DNA from 4 places in the Pantoea sp. X-Soil-TKNS-1211 genome. Region 1 is predicted to be linked to each of the others. Evidence: predicted binding sites of a transcription regulator. Region 1 holds the regulator's gene; each other region holds the start of a gene.
The links. Region 1 encodes CRP, which controls carbon source genes, mostly activating them, when cyclic AMP is high. Its sites were predicted from a motif close to ATGTGANNNNNNTCACAT; they were not measured.
Positions count from the first base shown of each region.

Region 2: a site for CRP is predicted at 1,146-1,163, ahead of rbsD (D-ribose pyranase). Genes of this name have one in related genera too.
Region 3: a site for CRP is predicted at 2,496-2,513, ahead of ompW (outer membrane protein OmpW). Genes of this name have one in related genera too.
Region 4: a site for CRP is predicted at 1,240-1,257, ahead of AC6I8W_RS14970 (NupC/NupG family nucleoside CNT transporter). Genes of this name have one in related genera too.

Region 1 covers NZ_AP035953.1:4,013,977-4,017,494, forward strand. The annotation lists gene AC6I8W_RS18995 (phosphoribulokinase) at 1-550, shown strand, start outside; gene AC6I8W_RS19000 (OsmC family protein) at 631-1,035, opposite strand; gene crp (cAMP-activated global transcriptional regulator CRP) at 1,338-1,970, shown strand; gene AC6I8W_RS19010 (YccS/YhfK family putative transporter) at 2,029-3,518, shown strand, end outside.
Region 2 covers NZ_AP035953.1:4,335,439-4,338,956, forward strand. The annotation lists gene rbsA (ribose ABC transporter ATP-binding protein RbsA) at 1-638, opposite strand, end outside; gene rbsD (D-ribose pyranase) at 646-1,065, opposite strand; gene AC6I8W_RS20490 (carbohydrate-binding protein) at 1,371-2,108, shown strand; gene AC6I8W_RS20495 (YgiW/YdeI family stress tolerance OB fold protein) at 2,126-2,521, opposite strand; gene qseB (quorum sensing response regulator transcription factor QseB) at 2,702-3,364, shown strand; gene qseC (quorum sensing histidine kinase QseC) at 3,361-3,518, shown strand, end outside.
Region 3 covers NZ_AP035953.1:2,435,996-2,439,513, forward strand. The annotation lists gene AC6I8W_RS11645 (lytic polysaccharide monooxygenase) at 1-1,251, shown strand, start outside; gene AC6I8W_RS11650 (hypothetical protein) at 1,344-1,694, shown strand; gene ompW (outer membrane protein OmpW) at 1,746-2,378, opposite strand; gene AC6I8W_RS11660 (YkgJ family cysteine cluster protein) at 2,627-3,043, shown strand; gene AC6I8W_RS11665 (YciC family protein) at 3,071-3,518, shown strand, end outside.
Region 4 covers NZ_AP035953.1:3,166,359-3,169,876, reverse strand. The annotation lists gene AC6I8W_RS14970 (NupC/NupG family nucleoside CNT transporter) at 1-1,175, opposite strand, end outside; gene AC6I8W_RS14965 (Nramp family divalent metal transporter) at 1,547-2,788, shown strand; gene AC6I8W_RS14960 (DUF2502 domain-containing protein) at 2,825-3,175, opposite strand; gene mgrA (L-glyceraldehyde 3-phosphate reductase) at 3,335-3,518, opposite strand, start outside.

The sequences.
Region 1 (3,518 bases):
GAACCAGGTGCCAGGCACCTTCACCCCGTGGCAGCCGCTGCCGGAAAACACTGATGTGTTGTTCTATGAAGGCTTGCATGGCGGCGTGGTGACGCAGCAGCACAACGTGGCCGAACATGTCGATTTACTGGTGGGCGTAGTGCCGATCGTCAACCTTGAGTGGATTCAAAAGCTGATTCGCGATACCAGCGAGCGCGGCCATTCCCGCGAAGCGGTGATGGATTCGGTGGTGCGTTCGATGGAGGACTACATCAACTTCATCACCCCGCAGTTCTCACGTACCCATATCAACTTCCAACGCGTGCCGACCGTTGATACCTCCAATCCGTTTGCCGCGCGTGAAATTCCGTCGCTGGATGAAAGCTTTGTGGTGATCCATTTTCGCGGGCTGGAAGGCATTGCCTTTCCCTATCTGCTGGCGATGATTCAGGGTTCTTTCATTTCACATATGAACACCCTGGTGGTGCCCGGCGGCAAGATGGGGCTGGCGATGGAGCTGATTATGACGCCGCTGGTGCAGCGACTGATTGAAGGCAAACGGATCGAATAATGTAGCGGCGCGATTTATCGCGCAAGATGGTGCGCGCTGCGGGAAAAATCCGCGCGATGAATCGCGCCGCTACGTTCGAGCTAGAGTTCGATAACCTCGTAGCTGTGGGTGATTTCTACTGCTTTACCCAGCATAATCGCCACCGAGCAATATTTTTCTGCCGACAGGTCAACCGCCCGCGCCACCGCTTTATCACCCAGCGCTTTGCCGCTGACAATAAAATGCAGGTTGATAAGTGTGAAAATGCGTGGCGCTTCTTCACGACGTTCGGAGGTGAGTTTTACCTCACAATCCACCACATCGTTGCGCCCTTTTTGCAGGATGGACACTACGTCAATCGCGCTGCAACCGCCTGCCGCCATCAGCACCATCTCCATCGGACTCGGTGCTTTGTCGCCCGAATTGCCATCCATTAATATCTGGTGACCTGATGAGGATTCTCCGAGAAAGGTAAGCCCTTCCACCCATTTAACCCGTGCCTGCATTATTCTTTCTCCTGAATCGGCTGATTTGCCGCCAGAGTACGCTTTCACCTGAGAAACAGCAATCCAGACTAATCGCCCTTTTGCTGAAGCGAGACAACAGAAGACAGCTAGCAAAAGCTGTGCTACAAACAGTGCTGAAAATATTTTCGTCGCAATAGACGAAGGCGGGAAGAATCAGAAGCCTGGCTTAAGAGTCCACCCGAATAATTTTCCTTTACAGGAAGCGCTCTACGATTTCACCGCCTGACAGGGAAAACTGCCCCCTGTGTTTTGGGCACGATTACAACAGAGGATAATAGCGAATGGTTCTCGGCAAACCGCAAACAGACCCTACACTCGAATGGTTCCTGTCCCATTGCCATATTCACAAATATCCATCCAAAAGCACCCTGATTCATCAGGGTGAGAAAGCGGAAACGCTCTACTACATCGTGAAAGGTTCCGTTGCGGTACTGATCAAAGATGAAGAAGGCAAAGAGATGATCCTCTCCTATCTCAACCAGGGGGATTTCATCGGCGAGCTTGGCCTGTTTGAAGAAGGTCAGGAACGTAGTGCCTGGGTACGAGCTAAAACTGCCTGCGAAGTGGCTGAAATTTCCTACAAAAAATTCCGTCAGCTGATTCAGGTAAACCCGGATATTTTAATGCGTCTTTCGGCGCAGATGGCACGTCGCCTGCAGGTGACATCAGAAAAAGTAGGCAACCTTGCCTTCCTTGATGTGACCGGTCGCATTGCGCAGACGCTGCTCAATCTGGCCAAACAGCCTGATGCCATGACCCACCCGGACGGGATGCAGATCAAAATCACCCGTCAGGAAATTGGTCAGATCGTCGGCTGCTCACGTGAGACAGTTGGCCGTATTCTGAAAATGCTGGAAGATCAAAACCTGATCTCCGCACATGGTAAAACCATCGTCGTTTACGGCACCCGCTAATTTCTTCTCACCCACGGCGTGATGGCAGCATCGCGCCGTTTTTGTCTGCGATGAGCTGATGTGGCGTCGAATCATCTATCATCCCGAAGTTAACTACGCCCTGCGGCAAACGCTGGTGCTGTGCCTGCCCGTGGCTCTCGGCTGGCTGTTTGGCGACCTGCAAAAAGGCCTGCTGTTTTCCTTAGTACCCGCCTGTTGCAACATCGCTGGCCTCGATACGCCGCATAAGCGCTTCTTTAAACGCCTGATTATTGGCGGTTCCCTGTTTGCGACCGGCAGCTTTCTGATTCAATGGCTGACGGATTATCACGTCCCTCTGCCGTTGATTCTGTTGGTGCTGCCGTTGTTAGTGGGCGTGACCGGTGAGATCAGCCCGCTGCATGGCCGTTTGTTACCCGCCACACTGATCGCCTCCATCTTTACCCTGAGCCTGGTGGGACGCATGCCTGTCTGGGTGCCACCACTTCTCTATATCGGTGGCACCTTGTGGTACGGGCTGTTTAACTGGTTCTGGTTTTGGCTGTGGAAAGAGCAGCCAATGCGCGAGTCGCTAAGCCTGCTGTACCGTGAGCTGGCGGATTATTGCGATGCCAAGTATACCCTGCTGACGCAGCTGACTGACCCGGAGAAAGCATTGCCGCCGCTGCTGGCACGCCAGCAGAAAGCGGTCGATCTGATCACCACCTGTTATCAGCAGATGCATATGTTGTCGGCCAGCCGTGATAACAGCCATAAACGCCTGACGCGCGCCTTTCAGGTGGCGCTCGATTTGCAAGAACACATCTCCGTCAGCCTGCATCAGCCGGAAGAAGTGCAAAAGCTGGTGGAACAGAGCCATGCCGAGGCGGTGATTCGCTGGAATGCCAAAGTCATCTCGGCTCGTCTGCGCCTGCTGGCTGATGCCATTCTGTATCACCAATTGCCGGAACGGTTTCAAATGGATAAGCAGCTGGGGGCGCTGGAAAAAATTGCCCGCCAGCACCCGGATAATCCGGTGGGTAACTTCTGTCTGTATCACTTCAGCCGCATTGCGCGCGTGTTGCGCACCCAGAAACCGCTGTATACCCGTGATCTGATGGCCGACCGCCAACGGCGTCTGCCATTTTTTCCGGCGTTGCGCAGCTATCTGTCGCTGAAATCACCCGCCTTACGCACCGCTGCACGTTTTGCCGTGATGCTGATGTTTGGTAGCTCGCTGGCGCTGTTCTTCAATATCCCCAAACCTTACTGGATTCTGATGACCACCATGTTCGTCAGCCAGAATGGCTACAGCGCCACGCGGGTGAGGATTCAACACCGTGCGCTCGGCACCTTTGCCGGATTGTTGATTGCTGCCGCCTCGTTGCGGCTTGCCGTGCCGGAAACCATCACCCTGTTGTTTATGCTGGCGATCACCCTCGCCAGCTATCTGGTGACGCGCAAATATTACGGCTGGTCGATGATTGGTTTCACGGTAACTGCGGTGTATTCGCTCCAGTTGTTGTCGCTCAATGGAGCACAATTTCTGCTGCCGCGCATGCTGGATACGCTGATGGGGTGTCTGATTGC
Region 2 (3,518 bases), 320 kb from region 1:
ACCGTGACGTCATCGCAAATCTCAAAGATCTCTTTCATACGGTGGGAGATATAGACGATGCCGCACCCCTGCGCTTTCAACTCGTTAATCACGCGGAACAGCGACAGGGTTTCGGTGTCGGTCAGCGCATCCGTCGGCTCATCCATGATGATGACGCGCGACTGGAAGCTGAGAACCTTGGCGATCTCCACCATCTGCTGGTCGCCAATCGACAAATCACCCACCAGCTTATGGCTGTTAAAACGCAGGTTCAGACGCGCCAACAATGCATCCGCCTCGGCATACATCTTTTTCCACTCAATGCGGCCAAAACGGTTCACAAATTCACGTCCCAGGAAGATGTTCTCCGCCACAGTCAGTTGCGGGATCAGGTTGAGTTCCTGGTGAATGATGCCAATGCCCGCTTCCTGGGATGATTTTGGCCCGGAAAAAGTGGTTTCTTTGCCGAGCCAGTGCAGTGATCCGGCATCCATGCTGTAAATACCGGTCAGCACTTTCATCATGGTGGATTTACCGGCACCATTTTCGCCCACCAGCGCCATCACCCGACCAGGCCAAACAGCCAGCGATGCGCCTTTCAGCGCTTTCACACCGGGAAACGACTTTTCAATCCCTTTGAGTTGCAATAACGGTTGCATAGCGACCTCAGAAGGTAACGCCCGCGCTCAGGATGACATTCGCATACGGAGAGCACTCTCCGCTGCGAATGACCGCCTGACTACGCTGAGTCTGTTGTTTGAACTGTTCATGACTGGTGTAACGAATAGCGATGGTATTTCCCTGGTGTCGTTGCAAGGCATCGAGCACGGCGAGCAGTGCGCTATGGAGCTGCGGGTTGAACTGCTTAATCTCCTCCGCCATCAGAGCGCTCTCAACTTGCATCTCCTGGGTAACCACCGCAACAACCTGTAAAAACTCGGGTGTACCCGGCGTCAGCGCCAGATCGATACGTTGCGGTCCCACAGGAATGGGCAAACCCGCATCGGCAATCGCCAGCGTATCCGTGTGACCCAGACGGGCAATCACATGAGAGATTTCAGCATTTAACAAGCGACCTTTTTTCATTTCTTCCACTCCACAGCGAAACGTTTCGCTGACCGGAGTGTATAAAAAATGTATAGCAACTCAATGGTGGCATCACGGAAATGTGATCGCCATCGAAACGTTTCGCTTGTGCCAGAAAATATTTGAGTTTGGTGGGCCAAAAAACACATCTACAAACAACCGCACCCGAATTTTCTCAATCAATGAGAGAAACTCCCTGCGTTTCCAGAAGAAATTCCCTTCTGGTCCTTATGTTAAGTTTTTTCATAGGTAACGGAATGTGTATTTGTCGTGCGTAACCACGCAGGCATCGAGGATTGAATCTAATGAATTTTAAAATGAAAGCGCTTGCCAGCTTGATCGCCGTTTTATTGGTGGCTGCCGCTTATGCTGATGAGGTGAGCATAACACCAAGGGTTGAAGCGATCGGGCCTGTCGCGATCGTCTCAGCTGATTTCAGCGTTACAAGTTCATTGGACGAATCCGTCCTGTTTGAACTGGATGCTTCCGCCAGTAAGAATGCCGTTTCTTTTAGCTGGAAAGTGGCGGAAGGGAAAGGTGTTTTTTGGCTACAGGAAAAACCGGGAGGAGGCTGGAGAACCGAAGTTAATCAGGCCAAAGCCAAAGCACTGGTTCCGGCAAACCACACCGGTATCGCGGTTTATGAAGTCAGCGTAACGGACAAAGATGGCAACGTAGATACCAAACGCGTGACCATGACCGCCACTTCCCCGCTGTATTCATCCGTTCCGGAAAATCCAGCTAAACCCACTGAATTTCCAGATTGGGGTGAAGAAAGCACGTATATGGCAGGAGATAAGGTTACTTTCGCCGGTATTAAATACATTGCGACAAAATGGACCCAGTCTGAACCTGTTAATGGTGCGGGTTGGAAGTTTGCTGATCCGGAGCAGCTACGTGAATGGAATAAATCGATGTCCTATTCCACTAAGGATAAAGTCACCTGGCAGGGGAAAGCCTGGAAAGCAGCATATTGGACCCAGGGGAATACGCCGGGAGAACATTCAGTCTGGCTGGAGCTTGGCGAAGAAGAGGCTACCTGAGCAGCCTCTTAGAGAGATTACGGTAGTTTTCTGATCTGTTTCACGTCCAACTCAATCGCGTTGAAATCCTTATCCAGCTCGCCAGTCAGCTCAACGCGATCTTTGGGCGAAATGGTTTGTCCGTCCCAGCGTTTGTGATCGATTTCGACCTTCATGGTGCCCGTCTCATCGCGGAACAGGTAATCCTCTTTACCAATTTGCTTGTCCAGATAACCACGCACGGTGATCCAGCTATCGTCCTTCATCTCTTCAGCCTGCTTAACCGTCACAACGCTAGTGTTACCGGGCTGAAAGCCACCGGCATGACTTTGTGCGGCAGGCGCATTCGGGTCAACAAATCCCCCCTGTTGAGCCGCCAGAACCGGCATGGCTGCCAGCGCGACGATCGCAAAAATTGCTGCATGCTTTTTCATATTTCACCTCTTTTCCATGAATGTGCGGGATACAGGGGCTATTTCAACATACAGTTCTTAACAGGATCTTAAGGCTGATCAATTTATTAAAAATCGTGAAAATAAGGTCAAATGCTGCGATTTATCCTGTACATGAACCCTTCTGCTTCGTATAACACCAGGATACAGGGAGGGATTTACATGCGGATTTTATTGATTGAGGACGACACCTTAATTGGTGACGGCCTGAAAGTCGGCCTGACCAAACTCGGTTTCAGCGTGGACTGGTTTGTTTCCGGTGAAGCCGGGTTTCAGGCGCTGGCATCAGCCCCCTGGGATGCGGTGATCCTGGATTTGTCACTGCCGGAAAAAGATGGACTCGATATCCTGCGCCACTGGCGGCAACAAGGTCAGGACGTGCCGGTGTTGATCCTCACGGCACGCGATGCGCTCGATCAGCGGGTTCAGGGTTTGCAGCTGGGGGCGGATGATTATCTGTGCAAACCTTTTGCCCTGGCAGAAGTCTCGGCGCGTCTGGAGGCACTGATTCGTCGGCGTCACGGCCAGTTACAACCGGAGCTGCGCCACGGCAAGGTGGCGATGTCCCCCGCCAGCCACAGCGTGTTGCTGGCAGGCGAACCGATAACGTTGAAAAGCCGTGAACTGGCGCTGCTGGAGCTGTTCCTGCGTAATCCTGGTCAGGTGCTGACGCGCAGCCAGTTGGAGGAGAAACTCTACAGTTGGGATGACGATGTCTCCAGCAATGCCGTGGAGGTGCACATCCATCATCTGCGTAAAAAACTCGGCAGCCAGTTTATTCGAACCGTCCATGGCGTTGGCTACACGCTGGGGGCGGCAGAATGAGCCTGTTCCTGCGGCTCACCCTCGGTTTTGTGCTGCTGATCATACTGTGCTGGGGCAGTGCCAGCCTGAGCGCCTGGCATCAGACACGCGAAACTGTCAATGAACTGTTTGATACCCAGCAAATGCTGTTCGCCAAACGCCTGCTGGCACTCGA
Region 3 (3,518 bases), 1.6 Mb from region 1:
TTCTATATCAGCAAAAAAGGTTTCAATCCGGCTGAAAAAGCCCTGGGATGGGACGATATTGAACTGCTGGATACAGTCGTTTCTTCCAAAGCCACTCATCCAAGCTCAGATGCGCTTTATAGTCGCTTTGAAGATTATAACATCACCATTCCGGCAGACCGTACTGGTCGTGCAGTGATCTTCGCTCGCTGGCAGCGTAATGATGCTGGCAATGAAGGTTTTTATAACTGTAGCGATGTGATTATCGACCAGCCAGGCAGTGGTGAATTGCCTCCTGAACCCGAAAATCCGGGTGGTGAAGACGGTGGTCAGGTTACTGATTGGTTTGAATACAGTAAATTTGCCCAGGAACACAAACCTGTAGCCGGTGAATATGTTCACTTCCGTTTAATGGGCGGCGCGAAAGGGAGCAACCTGGTCGATATTAAGAAAGAGATCAACGCAACCAACGTGAATGATAAATGGATTTCTGAGCTGGCGACTGAAATTAATACCAATCATTCCAATATTGTTTTGATCGGTAAACAAACAACCAGCGGCAATATCGCTTTTGATCCAGCGGATTTGCGTAATAACGATATTTTCCTGCAAGACAAAAATCAGTCTGTGGTAGTGACCGTTGAAAAAGCGGCAAATGCGCCAGTCGCCATTGCCGGTACCCACTTCACCGTCGAAAGTAATAAAGATTCCCGCAATTACCCGTTGGATGGTTCAGCCAGTCAGAATGCGCAATCCTGGGCCTGGAGTATTGTCTCCGGTCACGATGTGGGTGCGTTGCAAACCATGGACAATGGTGAGTGGGTACAAACAGTCAACACGGCTAAAGCCCGTGCCTTGATCAAGCCAGGTAAAGTGGGCAAAGTGACCTATCGCCTGACAGTTAAAAACGGCGATAAAACCAACAGTAGCGATATCACGGTGACGGTTAAAGCACCGCAAACTAAACCTGTCGCCAATCTGGAAATTCTGGGCAACGACACCATCAATACCACCAATAAACGCGTAACTTTAAGTGCGGCCAATTCAACCTTGCCGGGGGATGCTGCACTGAATAACGCTAAGTTTGAATGGTCGGTGTTGAACAACGCCAATAAGATTGTGTTTAAGCATCGCTATGGTCAGGTTGCGACGGTCGATTATCGTGCCTCTGTGGTAATGAAAGATTTCGATGTTGATGTTCAGGTGAAAATTACCGATCCGAATACCGGTCTTTCTTCAACCGCCATCCAAACAGTTAAAGTTCGCCGTTAATCACGCATCACACTCTCTGTAACTATCGGGGAGTGTTGATTATCTCATCGCCTCCTGTCTCGTGCGGGAGGCGCATGCTCAGGAAGTCGTATATGACAAGGACAATTAAAGTTCTTTGCCTTGTGCCTTCAGCGCTGCTGTTATGCTCGCTATTTTCTCAGGCTGTGCAGTCTGCCACGCTGCCACTGGTATGGGGAATAAAAGAGCAAAGGCTGACGGTGACGAACACGGGTGAAAAGCCAATCCAACTCGACAAAGATATCAAGCTGTTACCGGATGACTCAATTGTGATGTTGAATGAAACCAAGATTCTGCCAGGACAAACGGTCATCGTTTATGGGGCCTGCCCGCACCATCTGCCGTTGCAAAAAGAGATCGTATTTACGCCGCTTGCGGATGATGGTCAGCCTGAAGCCACACAAACCTTGCCACTTAATCCATAATATTCGCACCAGGTCGCCATAAATGGCGACCCTCAGCTGTCATAACCCGTATCAGAAACGATAACCCACACCAAAGAAGAACACCCAGGGATCAATGCGGGTATCAATATTCTGCTGCTGTCCGTTGGCTTTAAATTTGACGGTCGTGTCAATATCCATATACCAGACGGAGGCGTTGAGCATCCAGTCGCGGTTGATTTGATAATCCACACCCACCTGTCCTGCGGCCCCCCAGGAATCTTTAACGCTGAGGTCAGTCAGGCCGGCATCACGTCCGGTTTGGTTGAATTTGGCATCAAAAAAGGTGGTGTAGTTAATACCGGCACCGACGTAAGGACGGAATTTGCTTTTGCTATCGAAAAAGTAATATTGCGCCATCAGCGTTGGCGGCAACTGACGCACCGTTGCCAGATTGCCGGTCGGTCCCAGACCGACTTTATGACGGAACGGGGTGGCTGCCAGCAGTTCGATACCAATGTTATCGGTAGCCATATAGGTGAAGGTCAGCCCCAGTTGGGTATCATTGCTGACGCTAAAACCGCCCATCCCCAGCACATTATCCGACCCTTCCGTCGGTCGTACCGTCGCCGTACCGGCACGCATAAAGAAATCACCTGCTTCGTGAGCCAGTGCCAGTTGAGGAATCGCCAGTGCCACCAGCAGCGCGCATTTTGCCAGTTTCATATTCACTCCTTTACTTGTTTGTTTTTGATGTAGTGACGAAGTTTGTGGCAAAGATCTATCGCTTTTTCAGGCAAAATGCATCTGAATCAAATCAAATAAATCACTTATAAAACAATGAATTGATTCAGATCAATTTTCACCTTACATGGCGTAATAAATATCCCCTTGCGAAAATTTCATAGCGTGACTACTTTGCTGATTCTCTTCCGTTGATTTTGGTTCGATGCTTAGGAGAAGCGGGCGATCAAATGAGCGATTCAATTAATCCTTGTATGACCTGTGGCGCCTGCTGCGCCCATTTCCGTGTGTCTTTCTATTGGGCCGAAGCTGATGATGCGGGCGGCGTCGTTCCTGTAGAACTCACCGAACCCTTAAGCCTGCTGATGCGCAATATGCGCGGCACCAACACGCGTGAACCACGCTGTGAGGCATTACAGGGTGAGATTGGCGGCTGCGTTTCGTGCGGTATCTACCAGCAACGTCCCTCGCCTTGTCGTGAGTTTGACATGTCCGGGGAGCGTGGCGTGCTGAATGAAGCCTGCGATCGGGCCAGGGCGCGCTATGGTTTACCCGCGCTTTTTTATCCTTCTTTACCTGAGATGACAGAAAGTTATCCTAATCCGGGTGCCAGCACGCCAGTAGAACATGTACAATCGCCGGGTTAATTAACCCGGTTTCTTCAAGGAGTGTACATGTCTATCACGGCAAGCTCGTTATACCGTGACACAGGAAATTTTCTGCGCCATCAGCTGATTACCATTGTGCTGATGGCGCTGCTTACCTCATTTATAACCGTGATTATTGGCCACGCGCTGACGCCTGGTGCTGACCAACTGTCGCTGTTGAGCCAAAGCGATGACAGCGCCTCCTCGTTATTTGAGTTGGTACAGAATATGTCACCGGAGCAGCAACGTATTCTGCTGCGTGCCTCGGCGGCGGGCACCTTTGCGGCACTGGTGGGGAATACCTTGCTGTTGGGCGGTATGCTGTGCCTGATCCCCATGGTATCAAGCGGTCAGCGTGTGAGCGCCCTGCGCGCCATCGGTGCTTCCGCGCCTGTGCTGCCGAAATTGCTGCTGCAAACCTTTTTGATCACCTTGCTGGTCCAGATTGGCTTTATGGTGCTGATGGTGCCGGGCG
Region 4 (3,518 bases), 850 kb from region 1:
AGACCGGCAATCGCAGCGGAAAGCACGCTTACCAGGGTCGAGCCGTACAGCAGTTTCAGACCGAAGCGGGAAACGACGTTGCCCTGTTCTTCGTTCAGACCTTTAATCGCGCCTGCCACAATCCCGATAGAAGAGAAGTTAGCGAAGGAGACGAGGAATACCGACAGAATACCTTCCGCATGCGGTGACAGCTGACCGGCAATTTTTTGCAGATCCATCATCGCCACGAATTCGTTAGAGACCAGTTTGGTCGCCATGATGCTGCCCACCTGCAACGCTTCGTTGGAAGGCACGCCCATCACCCAGGCAAACGGGTAGAAGACATAACCCAACACACCCTGGAAGCTGATGCCGAAGATCACATCAAACAGCGCATTCAGGCCGGAAATCAGGGCGATAAAGCCAATCAACATCGCAGCAACGATAATCGCCACGCGGAAACCGGCAAGAATATATTCGCCCAGCATTTCGAAGAAGCTCTGACCTTTGTGCAGATCCTGCAACTGCAAATCTTCTTCGCTATCAACGCGGTACGGGTTAATCAGCGACAGCACGATAAAGGTACTGAACATGTTCAGCACCAGCGCAGCAACCACATATTTCGGTTGCAGCATGGTCATATAAGCGCCAACGATCGACATAGACACTGTCGACATCGCGGTAGCCGCCATGGTGTACATGCGGCGCTGTGACATTTTGCCGAGGATATCCTTATAGGCGATAAAGTTTTCTGATTGTCCCAGAATCAGAGAGCTAACGGCGTTAAAGGATTCCAGTTTGCCCATGCCATTGATTTTTGACAGCACAGTACCGATGCCACGAATCACCCAAGGCAGGATACGAAAATGCTGCAAAATACCGATCAGTGCAGAGATAAACACAATCGGGCACAGCACATTCAGGAAGAAGAAGGCGAGGCCTTTTTCATTCATATTGCCGAACACGAAGTTGGTGCCTTCTGCTGCATACTTAAGCAGATGGTCAAACAGACCAGCAAAACCCTTCACAAAGCCGAGACCGGCTTCCGAGTTAAGGAAGAACCAAGCCAGCAGGACTTCAATCACCAGAAGCTGAACGATATAGCGGATACGGATGCTTTTACGATCGTGACTGACCAACAAGGCCAGCACGGCTACCACCACCAATGCCAAAAGAAAGTGCAAAATATGGGACATGTCGGCTCCAAATTTGAGGAGGGTTGTATTTTGCTGCGTATTCTATGTAACGCGTTACTTAAAAACGAGATCTAAACCACATTATAAGTATTAACTATCGACATATTTTTAAGATTAGTCTCAACCATCACAACTTCTTCACACACTTTTTACAAGAAAAATAACCATAAAGTGATTGTCTATAAAATGACCCAAGGGTAGATTGAATCCTGTTGCACACATTTTGGCAAAACCTGACTTTACCGTACGATATAGCAAAGGCTATACTTTATAGCACTATCTATTAAAGCGATAACTATAACCATATTTCACTTGCCGCGCCTGCCTCGTAACCTGTACGGGTAAACAAGCGTTAAGACAGGGTCAAAACTATGTCAGAAAGCCGCACCGCAGAGCGCGCCGCTCGCGGAGCCAGAAAGATCAAACTTGCCTTGCTGGGACCGGCCTTCATCGCGGCTATCGGTTATATCGATCCCGGCAATTTCGCCACCAATATTCAGGCGGGGGCTGCGTACGGCTATAAACTGCTGTGGGTTGTGGTCTGGGCGAATATTATGGCGATGCTGATCCAGTTAATGTCCGCCAAGCTCGGGATTGCGACCGGCAAAAACCTCGCGGAACATATTCGCGATCGCTTCCCGCGTCCGGCGGTGTGGTTCTACTGGGTACAGGCTGAAATCATCGCTATGGCGACCGACCTGGCCGAATTTATCGGTGCTGCGCTTGGCTTTAAGTTGTTGCTTGGCATCTCGCTTTTTCAGGGCGCAGTGCTGACCGGTATTGCCACTTTCCTTATTCTAATGCTGCAAAATCGCGGACAAAAGCCCCTCGAATTGGTTATAGGCGGGCTGCTGCTGTTCGTGGCTGCGGCCTATATTGTTGAGTTGTTCTTCTCCCAGCCTAAAGTCAGTGAGCTGATTACCGGTATGGCGCTGCCGTCATTACCAACGGCAGATGCGGTGTTCCTTGCCGCCGGGGTACTCGGTGCAACCATTATGCCGCACGTGATTTATCTGCATTCGGCGCTGACGCAGTACGGCAATCAGGGCACCAAAGGGCAGCGTTACTCCTCCACCAAACTGGATGTGGCGATTGCCATGACCATCGCTGGGTTTGTTAATCTGGCAATGATGGCGACAGCGGCGGCGGCATTTCACTTCAGTGGCCATACCGGTATTGCCGATCTTGATCAGGCGTATCTGACGCTGCAACCGTTGCTAAGCCACGCGGCGGCGACGGTATTTGGTCTGAGTCTGGTGGCGGCAGGGCTGTCCTCCACGGTGGTGGGAACCCTGGCCGGGCAGGTGGTGATGCAGGGCTTTATCCGTTTCCAAATCCCGCTGTGGTTACGCCGTGCCATTACCATGCTGCCGTCATTTATCGTGATCTGGGCTGGTTGGGATCCGACACGCATTTTGGTGTTTAGTCAGGTGTTGTTGAGTTTTGGTATCGCGTTGGCGCTGGTGCCGCTGCTGTTCTTTACCGGCAACCGCGAACTGATGGGTGACGAGATGGTCAATTCACGTCTGATGCAAACCATTGGCTGGGTGATTGTGGCGCTGGTGGTGGCGTTGAATATTTATCTACTGGTAGGGCAGGCGCTGGGGTTGTAAACAAGGTGCGCCTGGAGCGCACCTGTTGTCGGTTCTTCAATGGTCGTGCCCACGACCATGCCCGTGCCCGTGACCATGATGATCGTGGCGATGTTCATAACGCCAGCGCTCATGACGACGACGTTCCTGCTCGCGTTTCCACGCCTCATGACGACGCCACTCTTCATGACGCCACCAGCGATGATCGTGGTAACGATAGCGATCGTTCCACCAACGCGGCTCGCGCCAGCGACCACCATCCCAGTAATAACCACGATGATCGCGATCGCCTAAATGCAGGGTGATACCAGGGGCCAGGTTAATGGTGGCACTACTGGCTTGGGCTGTGTGTAGTGCCAGCGGGGACAGCGTTGCCAGCAAAGCGGCAAACAAAATTCCACGTTTCATAATTCTCCTTTTCGGCAGCTTATCAGTTGCTCCCGTTGCGCCAGTCTGCCAGATCGGACCAAAAAGTCCTTAAGACGCAGTCTGAATGCGTTGAGGAAAATCTGAAATAAGAATTTTCTGCTGAAGGAGAGGCCCGGCGCTGGCCGGGCGGGAAAGCGGTTACACTAAAATTTCGTTGATGGTCTGTAACTCTTCCTGACTCAATGCTGACTGGCTCAGCATGGCTACCGCATCGTCAATTTGCGATGTTTTGCTGGCACCAATCAATACTGAGGTGACGCGTGTATCACGCAGCACCCAGCTCAGCGCCATCTGCGCCAGTTTCTGATCACGCTGCTGCGCA